Regions from separate parts of the Arthrobacter sp. StoSoilB19 genome, predicted to be linked through region 1. Evidence: predicted binding sites of a transcription regulator. Region 1 holds the regulator's gene; the other holds the start of a gene.
The links. Region 1 encodes HrcA, which represses chaperone genes, less so after heat shock. Its sites were predicted from a motif close to TTNGCACTCGNNNNNNNCGAGTGCNAA; they were not measured.
Positions count from the first base shown of each region.

Region 2: a site for HrcA is predicted at 2,905-2,931, ahead of LDO86_RS13640 (FmdB family zinc ribbon protein). Genes of this name have one in related genera too.

Region 1 covers NZ_AP024650.1:2,264,058-2,268,466, forward strand. The annotation lists gene LDO86_RS10360 (GerMN domain-containing protein) at 1-6, shown strand, start outside; gene LDO86_RS10365 (16S rRNA (uracil(1498)-N(3))-methyltransferase) at 1-772, opposite strand, end outside; gene dnaJ (molecular chaperone DnaJ) at 775-1,902, opposite strand; gene hrcA (heat-inducible transcriptional repressor HrcA) at 1,990-3,003, opposite strand; gene LDO86_RS10380 (DUF3097 domain-containing protein) at 3,175-4,026, shown strand; gene LDO86_RS10385 (DUF4870 domain-containing protein) at 4,146-4,409, shown strand, end outside.
Region 2 covers NZ_AP024650.1:2,970,300-2,974,708, reverse strand. The annotation lists gene LDO86_RS13650 (DUF4011 domain-containing protein) at 1-1,699, shown strand, start outside; gene LDO86_RS13645 (RcpC/CpaB family pilus assembly protein) at 1,727-2,470, opposite strand; gene LDO86_RS13640 (FmdB family zinc ribbon protein) at 2,583-2,849, opposite strand; gene LDO86_RS13635 (5-formyltetrahydrofolate cyclo-ligase) at 2,960-3,580, opposite strand; gene galU (UTP--glucose-1-phosphate uridylyltransferase GalU) at 3,688-4,409, shown strand, end outside.

The sequences.
Region 1 (4,409 bases):
CGGTAGCCGTCCACCGGCCAAGGACGTCGCTGGCAAGCACGACGGCGGCCGGGCCGGCCGTGGAGGACCGCAGGACATGGTGCCCCAGGAGGGCGGTCACGGCGCCCTTATCGCAGAGTTTCGTTACCTCCCGCTGGCTGATGCCGCCCTCCGGACCGACGATGAGCAGGATTTCCCGGGGTCCGGAGCCTGCTTTCCCTTGCCATGTTTCAAGGACGGTGCGCAGCGGCCGAACGGCGTCCTCATGCAGGATGACAGCGAGGTCGGCAGCTTCCACGGCAGCGGAAAGCCCGGCAGTGTCGACGGCGGACCGCACTTCGGGGATCCAGGCGCGCCGTGCCTGCTTGGCGGCCGCGGCCACGGAGGATTCCCATTTGGCATGGGCCCGGGCTGCGCGGTCGCCCTTCCAGCGGACGATTGACCGTTCGGACTGCCAGGGTATGACGGCGTCGATGCCCAGTTCCGTGGCCGTCTCGATGGCCAGCTCGTCGCGGTCCCCCTTGGCGAGGGCCTGGACCAGCACCAGCCGGACGTCCGGCCTGTCTTCGACGGTCAGCGTCCCGCATTCCACCTCGAGTGCGGAGGGAGCGGCGGACACCACCTTCCCGGTCATCCGGGTGCCGGCGCCGTCGACGATGTCCACCGCTTCGCCGGGAGACAGCCGTTTGACGGTGACGGCATGCCGCGCCTCCGCCCCGTCGAGGACAAAGAGTTTGCCGGCCGCCATCCCGGCCAGCGAACCGGGGGGCGTGAAGAAGACGGGGTTGCTCACCGCTACAGGTTACCGAGCCGGTCCCGGAGCTTGGCGAACATGCCGCCGCTGGCAGCGAGCTTGCCCTCGGTGATCTGTTCACCACGGAGCTTGGCCAGTTGGCGCAGGAGGTCCTCCTGCGCGGGGTCGAGCTTGGCCGGGGTGTCCACCTGGAGGTGGACCTTCAGGTCGCCGCGGCCGTAGCCCCTCAGGTGGGTGACGCCGAGGCCGCGCAGGGTGATGATCTCCCCCGACTGGGTACCGGGCTTGACGTCGATCTCCTGCGTGCCGTCGAAGGTTTCCAGGCTGACATCCGTGCCCAGGGCGGCTGCCGTCATGGGGATGTGCAGGGTGGCGTGCAGGTCGTCGCCCTCCCGCACGTAGGTGGCGTCATTGTTGACGCGGATCTCCACGTACAGGTCGCCGGCCGGACCGCCCGCGGGGCCAGCCTCGCCCTGGCCGGAGAGCTGGATCCGGGTTCCGGTGGCCACACCGGCAGGGACCTTGATGGTCAGCGACCGGCGGCTGCGGATACGGCCCTGGCCGCTGCACTCGTTGCAGGGATCCTTGATGACGGTGCCGAAACCTTCGCAGGTGCCGCAGGGGGCGGCCGTCATGACCTGGCCGAGGATGGAGCGGACGGCCCGCTGGACCTGTCCGCTGCCGCCGCAGATGTCGCAGCGTTCCGGATGGGTGCCGGGGCGGCAACAGGATCCGTCACAGGTGGGGCAGACCACGGCGGTGTCCACTTCGAGTTTCTTGTTCACGCCGAATACGGCGTCGCGGAGGTCGATCCGTACGCTGATCAGGGCATCCTGGCCGCGGCGGATACGGGAAGCGGGACCGGACGTGCCGCCGGCGCCGAAGAAGGTGTCGAAAATGTCCTGGAACGCGAAGCCCTGGCCCGCGTAGCCTGCGCCGCCGAAACCGTTGTCGGTGCCGTTCTCATTGCCGGTGGTGTCGTAGATCCGGCGCTTCTGGGGGTCCGAAAGCACCTCGTAGGCGTGAGTTACTGCCTTGAACCGTTCCGATGCGTCCGCACCGGGGTTTACGTCCGGGTGTAGGGTGCGGGCCAGCTTGCGGTAGGCCTTTTTGATTTCTTCACCCGTCGCTTCGGGTGAGACTCCAAGGACGTCATAGTGGCTGCTCAAAGTTCGTATCTCTTCCTTGTTGTACTGCGTTCAGTTGGGCGGCCCAGCTCTTGCTTTCCGGCCGAAGCGCGCTCCGGCGGCCAAGAGTCAGGGCCCCAAAATCCTGGAAAGGTAGCGCGCCACTGCCCTGACGGCGGCCATGGTGGTGGGGTAATCCATCCGGGTGGGCCCGAGGATGCCTACTTTCGCCGAGCTGTCCGGACCGTAGGCAGTGGCCACCACGGAGGCCTCGGCAAGGCCGTCGTACGGGTTCTCCCGTCCGATGCTGACAGCGACGCCGCGGTGGTCCTGGGCCATTTCGCTCAACAGCCGCAGCATCACCACCTGTTCCTCCAGCGCCTCGAGCACCGGGCCGATGCTGAGGGGGAAGTCGACGTTGGACCTGGCCAGGTTGGCGGTGCCGGCCATGACCATCCGGTCCTCCCGGCTGTTTTGCGCCAGGCCCTCCAGCCCGAGCGCCAATGCGTGTGCCGCCTGCCGCTGCGGGTGCGGGGTGGCGGCGACGACGGCGGGCAGCGCCTGGGCCAGTTGGCGCAGCGGTGTTCCGCCCAGTGCACCGAGGAACCGGGTGCGCAGTTCAGCCAGTGCGTCGTCGCCAAGGTCCTGCCCGACGTCGATCACCCGCTGCTCCACCTTGCCGCTGTTGGCGATCAGGACGACGAGGACCTTGCGCGGGGCGAGCAGGACGAATTCGATGTGCCGGACCAGTGCCCTGCTCAGGTGCGGATACTGCACCACGGCAACCTGGTTGGTCAGCTGCGACAGCAGCCGGACGGTCCTCTCCAGCACGTCGTCGAGGTCGTCCGCGCCTTCGAGCAGGGACTGGATGGCGCGGCGTTCGGCGGCCGAGAGCGGCTTGACAGCCGAGATTTGGTCCACAAAGAGCCGGTAGCCCTTGTCCGTGGGAATCCGGCCGGCACTGGTGTGCGGGGCGGTGATCAGCCCCTCGTCCTCCAGTGCGGCCATGTCATTGCGGATGGTGGCGCTGGAAACACCAAGATGATGCCGCTCCACCAGGGCCTTGGACCCAACCGGCTCGCGGGAGTGGACGTAGTCCTCCACGATGGCCCGCAGTACTTCCAGCTTGCGTGGCTCGCTCACTCTCCACCTCCATCCATGGTTCGGGGCGCATGCCCCTCCCGATGCAACCCAGGGTTAGCACTCGACATGCCTAAGTGCTAACAGTCTATTATGCCTCGGCCCGTTGTTAGCATTGGTACCGCTCCGGGCGAAATTGCGGAGTTGAACACTAGTGCTAGGCGGATTAAATCCATGGATTACCGGAACTGGGGCCCACGCGGCATATCCGCTCCCGCACGGACGGAACTGCCTGAGGTCCCCGTGGAGCGCGGCATGGTGCTCGAGGAAGTGCAGTCAGGCTGGGTGGGTGCCGTGACCCGGGTGGAGAAATCCGGCGGCATGCATGTGGTGGCGCTGGAGGACCGCAGGGGAAAATCGCGTACCTTCCGCCTTGGGTTCGGCTTCCTCCTGGAGGGCCGGCCGATCCGGCTGATGCCACCCGCCCCCCGGCCGGCCGCTGCCGGTCCCGCGGCGGGCAGGACGGCCTCGGGGTCCGTTCGGGTCGCCGGACAACGCGCCCAGGTGGCCAAGGCCAGCCGGATCTGGGTGGAAGGCAAGCACGACGCCGAACTGGTGGAGAAGGTCTGGGGAGACGACCTCCGGGTGGAGGGCATCGTCGTCGAGCCCCTGCACGGCATTGACGACCTTGCCGCAGCCGTCGCGGACTTCAGGCCGGGGCCTGGCCGCCGTCTTGGCGTCCTGGTGGACCACCTGGTTCCTGACTCCAAGGAGTCCCGCATCGCGGATGCCGTCATGGCCTCCCCGGGCGCCGCAGGCAACGTCCTGATCGTCGGTCACCCCTACGTGGACGTCTGGCAGGCGATCCGGCCCGCTGTCCTTGGCATCGACAAATGGCCGGCCGTGCCCCGCGGGCAGGACTGGAAGACAGGGATCCTGAAAGCCTTCGGCTGGCCCCACGCCACCAAGGAAGATGTCGGCCTGGGATGGCAGAAGCTGCTGGGCGCCGTGCGCACGTACGCGGACCTCGAAGCGTCGCTGCTGGGCAGGGTCGAGGAAGTCATCGATTTCCTGACCGTGCCGTGAAGGGCGGACGGCGTCCCGGGAACCAGTATTCTTGGTAGTGCGGTTCCTTGTTTCCTGAGGCACTGCGCACCGCGCCGGAATTGTAGTCAGCACCACTTGCACCTTCGAAGGAACAGACTGTGGCAGAAAACGCACGTGATCACAGGGACGGCCAGGGCCGTTCCGAGTACCATGGCGTCCCCGCCAACGCCCTGCCGCTTACGGCCAGCGAAGACCGCCAGTGGGCGACGCTGGCGCACTTCGGCGGGATCCTGGGGTGCGTCCCCTCGCTGCTGATCTACTTGATCTTCCGTGACCGCGGGCCATTTACCGCCCAGGAATCCAAGGAAGCGCTGAACTTCAGCCTGCCGCCCACCATCGCCGCGGTGCTGGCCAACATCCTG
Region 2 (4,409 bases), 710 kb from region 1:
CTTTGGCGACTCGCGCATTGCCACGCCGCGGACCTTCACCGTCGGGGTGGAACGGCTGGCGCCCGGCGAGTCGGCCCACCACCGGGTGGAAAGTGCCTTCACGGCATTGTCTGCCGTGCTTCCGGTGTGGCGGCTCAACGTGGTGTACCGGGCGGTGGACGAGGACCTGGTCCTTCAGCTGAGCAAGAACTTTTACGACGGCGGCCTGCGCCGGCTGCCGGAAGGCCAGTCGGCCACGGGGCTGGACCGGTCGCTGCTGGTGGAATACCTGCCGGACGGCACGGGCCTGCCCAGTGCCGGCGACGAAGGCGTGGAGTCCGTGGTGGCCGAGGTCAACCGCGTGGTGGAGCTCGTCTTCGAACACGCCCGCCTGCGCCCGCGAACGTCGCTGGCAGTGGTTACCGCAAGCCTGCGGCACGCCGCCAGGATTGGTGAATCCATCAGGCTCCAGCTGTCCAACCAGCCGGGCCTGGCCGGCTTCTTCGGCGCCGGGCCGGAATCTTTCCGGGTAGTTGACCTTGAACGCGCCCAGGGCCTGGTCCGCGACCACGTCATTTTCTCGCCCGGATTCGGGCGGACCCCGCACGGCCGCGCCCTGCACAACTTCGGGCCGCTCTCCGCGGAGGGCGGCCGGGAGAAGTTTGCCCTGGCCATGACCCGGGCGCGCCGTTCCATGCACGTGCTCACCTGCTTCCGGCCGGAGGACCTGGACCGCACCAGGCTCACCCACGGGGCGGTGGATCTCTATACGCTGCTGGACCGGGAAATTTCCGGCAACACCGATCTCGGGACTCCCGCGTCCCGTGCCGCGGCCAGCGAGCAGGCGCTGGGAGCGGACCCGCTGGTAGCGGACCTGGGGGACCGGTTGCGGGCCCGTGGCGCCAGGGTCTGGCACCAGTACGACGGCGCCATCGACGTGGTTGCCGCGGCGGATCCCCTGAACACCATGGGCCAGGACGACCCCGACCTCCCGCGGCCCGTGGCCATCGAATCCGACGGCACGGCCCAGTACCGCACCATGAGCGTGCGTGAGCGCAGCAGGCTGCGGCCGCAACTGCTGGAACGCCTGGGATGGCGGTACATGCCGCTGTGGACCATCGAGGTCTTCACGGACCCCTCGTCCTGCGCGGACCGCATCGCCGGTTACCTGGGTCTTGAGAAGATGGTGCTTCCGGGCCGGACCGCGTCCAGCACAGGATTCCTGGACGATGACTTCAACCACGCACTTCACGGAATTGATGGGGCGCCTGCTGCCGGTGTTTCCTACCTGCCTTCCGAGGCTGTCAGCCAAGGCCGGCGCGCCCAGGGGACAAGGGAAGCGGGTGCCACGACGAGAGAAGACCGGCCTGGGAAAGACAGGCCCGAGGAAGACATGCGCCAGAACGAGAACAACACCCGGAACACGAACGACCTGAACAGGAACGACGACCTGGATAAGAACGGCGGCTCGAACAGGAACGACGACCTGGACAAGAACGGCGGCGCGAACAGGAGCGGGGCCGCAGCCGGAACTGACCGCGGTGCCGCTCCCGCGGATTCCGCAGCGCCGGTGCCTTCTCCGGGGGCGCGGCCGGCAGCGGGGGGCACCGACGAGATCCTCCCGAGCAAGGCGGCGGAAGACGACGCCCGCAGCTGGGGTGACCGGGAGGACGATCACGATACCTGGTTGAAGGAACAGAAACCGCCGCACTGGGGCTGACCCACATCATCCGGGCCACGCTTGAGGTCAGGGCGGCCCGACCAGGACGAAGAACAGCCTGCCCTGGGTGGAGGCGCCGGCCAGGCGCAGTGATTGTTCGGCGGTGGCTGCCACCACGATCAGTCCATCGGTCTCGGTGGTGCCGAGCCATTGACCCCCTTGGCCGCCGTTGTTCGAGGTCCACAGCACCGGGACGGCAGACGCCAGGACCTCAGAGGGACCCTTCTGGTCGAACCCGTTGGCTGATGTCAGCACAATGTTGACCAGCTGGCCGGGGGAGACCAGCTGGATGGATGAGGCATCCGCCATCTGCAGGGGAACCGCGGCCGAACCGGGGGGCGTCCCTGCCAGGAGCCCGGGGCCCAGCAGCTGGGCGTCGGTGAGGAGCTGGCCCTTCCGCAGCGGCGCTGCGAGCTGCTTGCCTGCGGTTGCGGATCCATCCCGGAGGAAGCCGTCGGTCACCATCCCGGGCGGCACCTGGACCTGGGCCAGGTCTGCTGCCGTTACCGTTGTTCCCGCGGGCAGGTCCCGGGCAGCGGACAGCGCCGTGACGGTGGTGAGCGGGGCGGGAGTGAGTTGCTGTACAGCGATTGCTGCAGCTGCGCACAAGAGCAGGGCCGCTACGAGGCGTCGGTTGCGGCTTAGCCAGCCGGCAAACCGCGAGTGCAGGGGACGCCGTCCGGGGCGGCGGGGGATGTTACGGGCACCTGCAGCATGGACATGGCCGGGGAACCGGAGACCGTCGCGGCGACGTCGGAAGAGTACTGGCATGCGCCCACGCTAGGTGACGCCAAAGCGGCACGGGAGCCCGGACGGCGGCTATGTGGACAAAGGCGGCCGGACGCAGGGAGCGTCCGGCCGCCGTCGTAAAGTCCTGGGCTGCTTAGCTGGCGGCAGCTGCTGCCGGCGCCGACGCGGCGGGGGTGGCAGCGGGCGTCGCTGCGGGTGCGGGGGAGACGGAGCTGCCCTTGGAATCGCGGGAATCCGTGCGGTAGAAACCCGAGCCCTTGAAGACGACACCGACGCTGTTGAACTTCTTGCGCAACGTGCCCTCGCATTCCGGGCAGGACGTCAGGCTGCTGTCCGAGAACGACTGGACAATGTCGAAGGCGTGGCCGCAATCCTTGCAGGCGTAAGCATATGTTGGCACTGGTGCTCCTCCTCTTGGGCAAACGAGAGGTCCCGTGCTGCCACCGGGTAAACCGTTAGCAGTCGCAGGGCCTGAGTGCTAATTCTATCACTGTGCCCGAATGGACGGGCTTAGGCGTTGCCCGCCAATGGCCGGTATCCGGACGGGGCCAGGACGGCCGGGACCGGTCGGTCGAACTTCTCGGCCGGTATCCGGCCGGCGGGCAGCAATTCGTCATCGTAGATAACAGCGGCCAAGGGAATTTCCTTCCCTGCCGTAGCCAGGTGCCCCAGGAATTTGTCGTAGTAGCCTCCGCCCTGCCCGATCCTGTTGCCGGCGAGGTCCACTGCGGTGGCCGGAATAAAGAGCACCGCTGCGCCACCGGCCGTTTCCGGCCCGTGACGGTGCCCCGTGGGCTCCAGTATTGGTGCATATTTGCTGCGCTCGAAGCTGGTCTCCGGCGTCCAGAACACCCAGCTCAATTCCCGGCCTTCCTCGCACACCGGAAGCAGTACCTGATGGCCGCTGCGATGCAGGGCGTTGATCAGGGGCAGGGTGGGCGGTTCGTGTCCCACGCCAAGGTACACGCAGGCTACCGAGGCGTGCTTCCCTGTGACCGTCCCCGCCCATGCTTCCCCATGGACGGCCAGGGCCGCGCCGGCAGCTTCGAGCTGCGCCGGCGTCAGCGCTGCCCGCCGCCGGCGGTGGGCGGCCCTGATGCCGTCCTTGACTGCGTTGGTCTCCTGCAGCATGGTGTCCTTCCTGCAATGCCCCGTATTGGGAGGTTCTTCCCGCACCGGCACGGGCTTGCCGCTCCGGTGGTTACTGAAATGCTTGACGCTGACGTTAGATTAGACCGGTGAACACCAGTAACCCCAGAGTCCGCAAAGCCGTCATTCCCGCCGCGGGCCTGGGCACCAGGTTCCTGCCAGCCACCAAGGCGATGCCCAAGGAAATGCTCCCCGTCGTGGACAAGCCTGCCATCCAGTATGTGGTGGAGGAAGCCGTCCACGTGGGCCTCCACGACATCCTGATGATTACGGGCCGCAACAAGCGGGCCCTGGAAGACCACTTCGACCGCGTGCCGTCCCTTGAGTCAACGCTCGAGGACAAAGGGGACACGGAGAAGCTGGCGTCCATCCAGGCGGCCAGCCAGTTGGGTGACATCCACTACGTCCGGCAGGGCGACCCCCACGGCCTGGGCCATGCGGTGCTCCGCGCAAAACAGCACGTGGGTGACGAAGCCTTCGCTGTCCTGCTGGGAGATGACCTGATTGACGCCCGCGACGAACTGCTCAGCACGATGATTGACGTCCAGGCCAAAACCGGTGGGTCCGTCGTCGCCCTGATTGAAGTGGAGCCGTCGGAGATCAGCGCCTACGGCTGTGCGGACATCCAGGACATCGACGGCGAAGACTACGTCCGCGTCAACCGGCTGGTGGAAAAGCCGTCACCCGAGGAAGCGCCCTCCAACCTGGCCCTGATCGGGCGTTATGTCCTGCACCCCGCCGTGTTCGGCGTCCTTGAACACACCGAACCGGGCCGGGGCGGGGAAATCCAGTTGACGGATGCCCTCCAGGA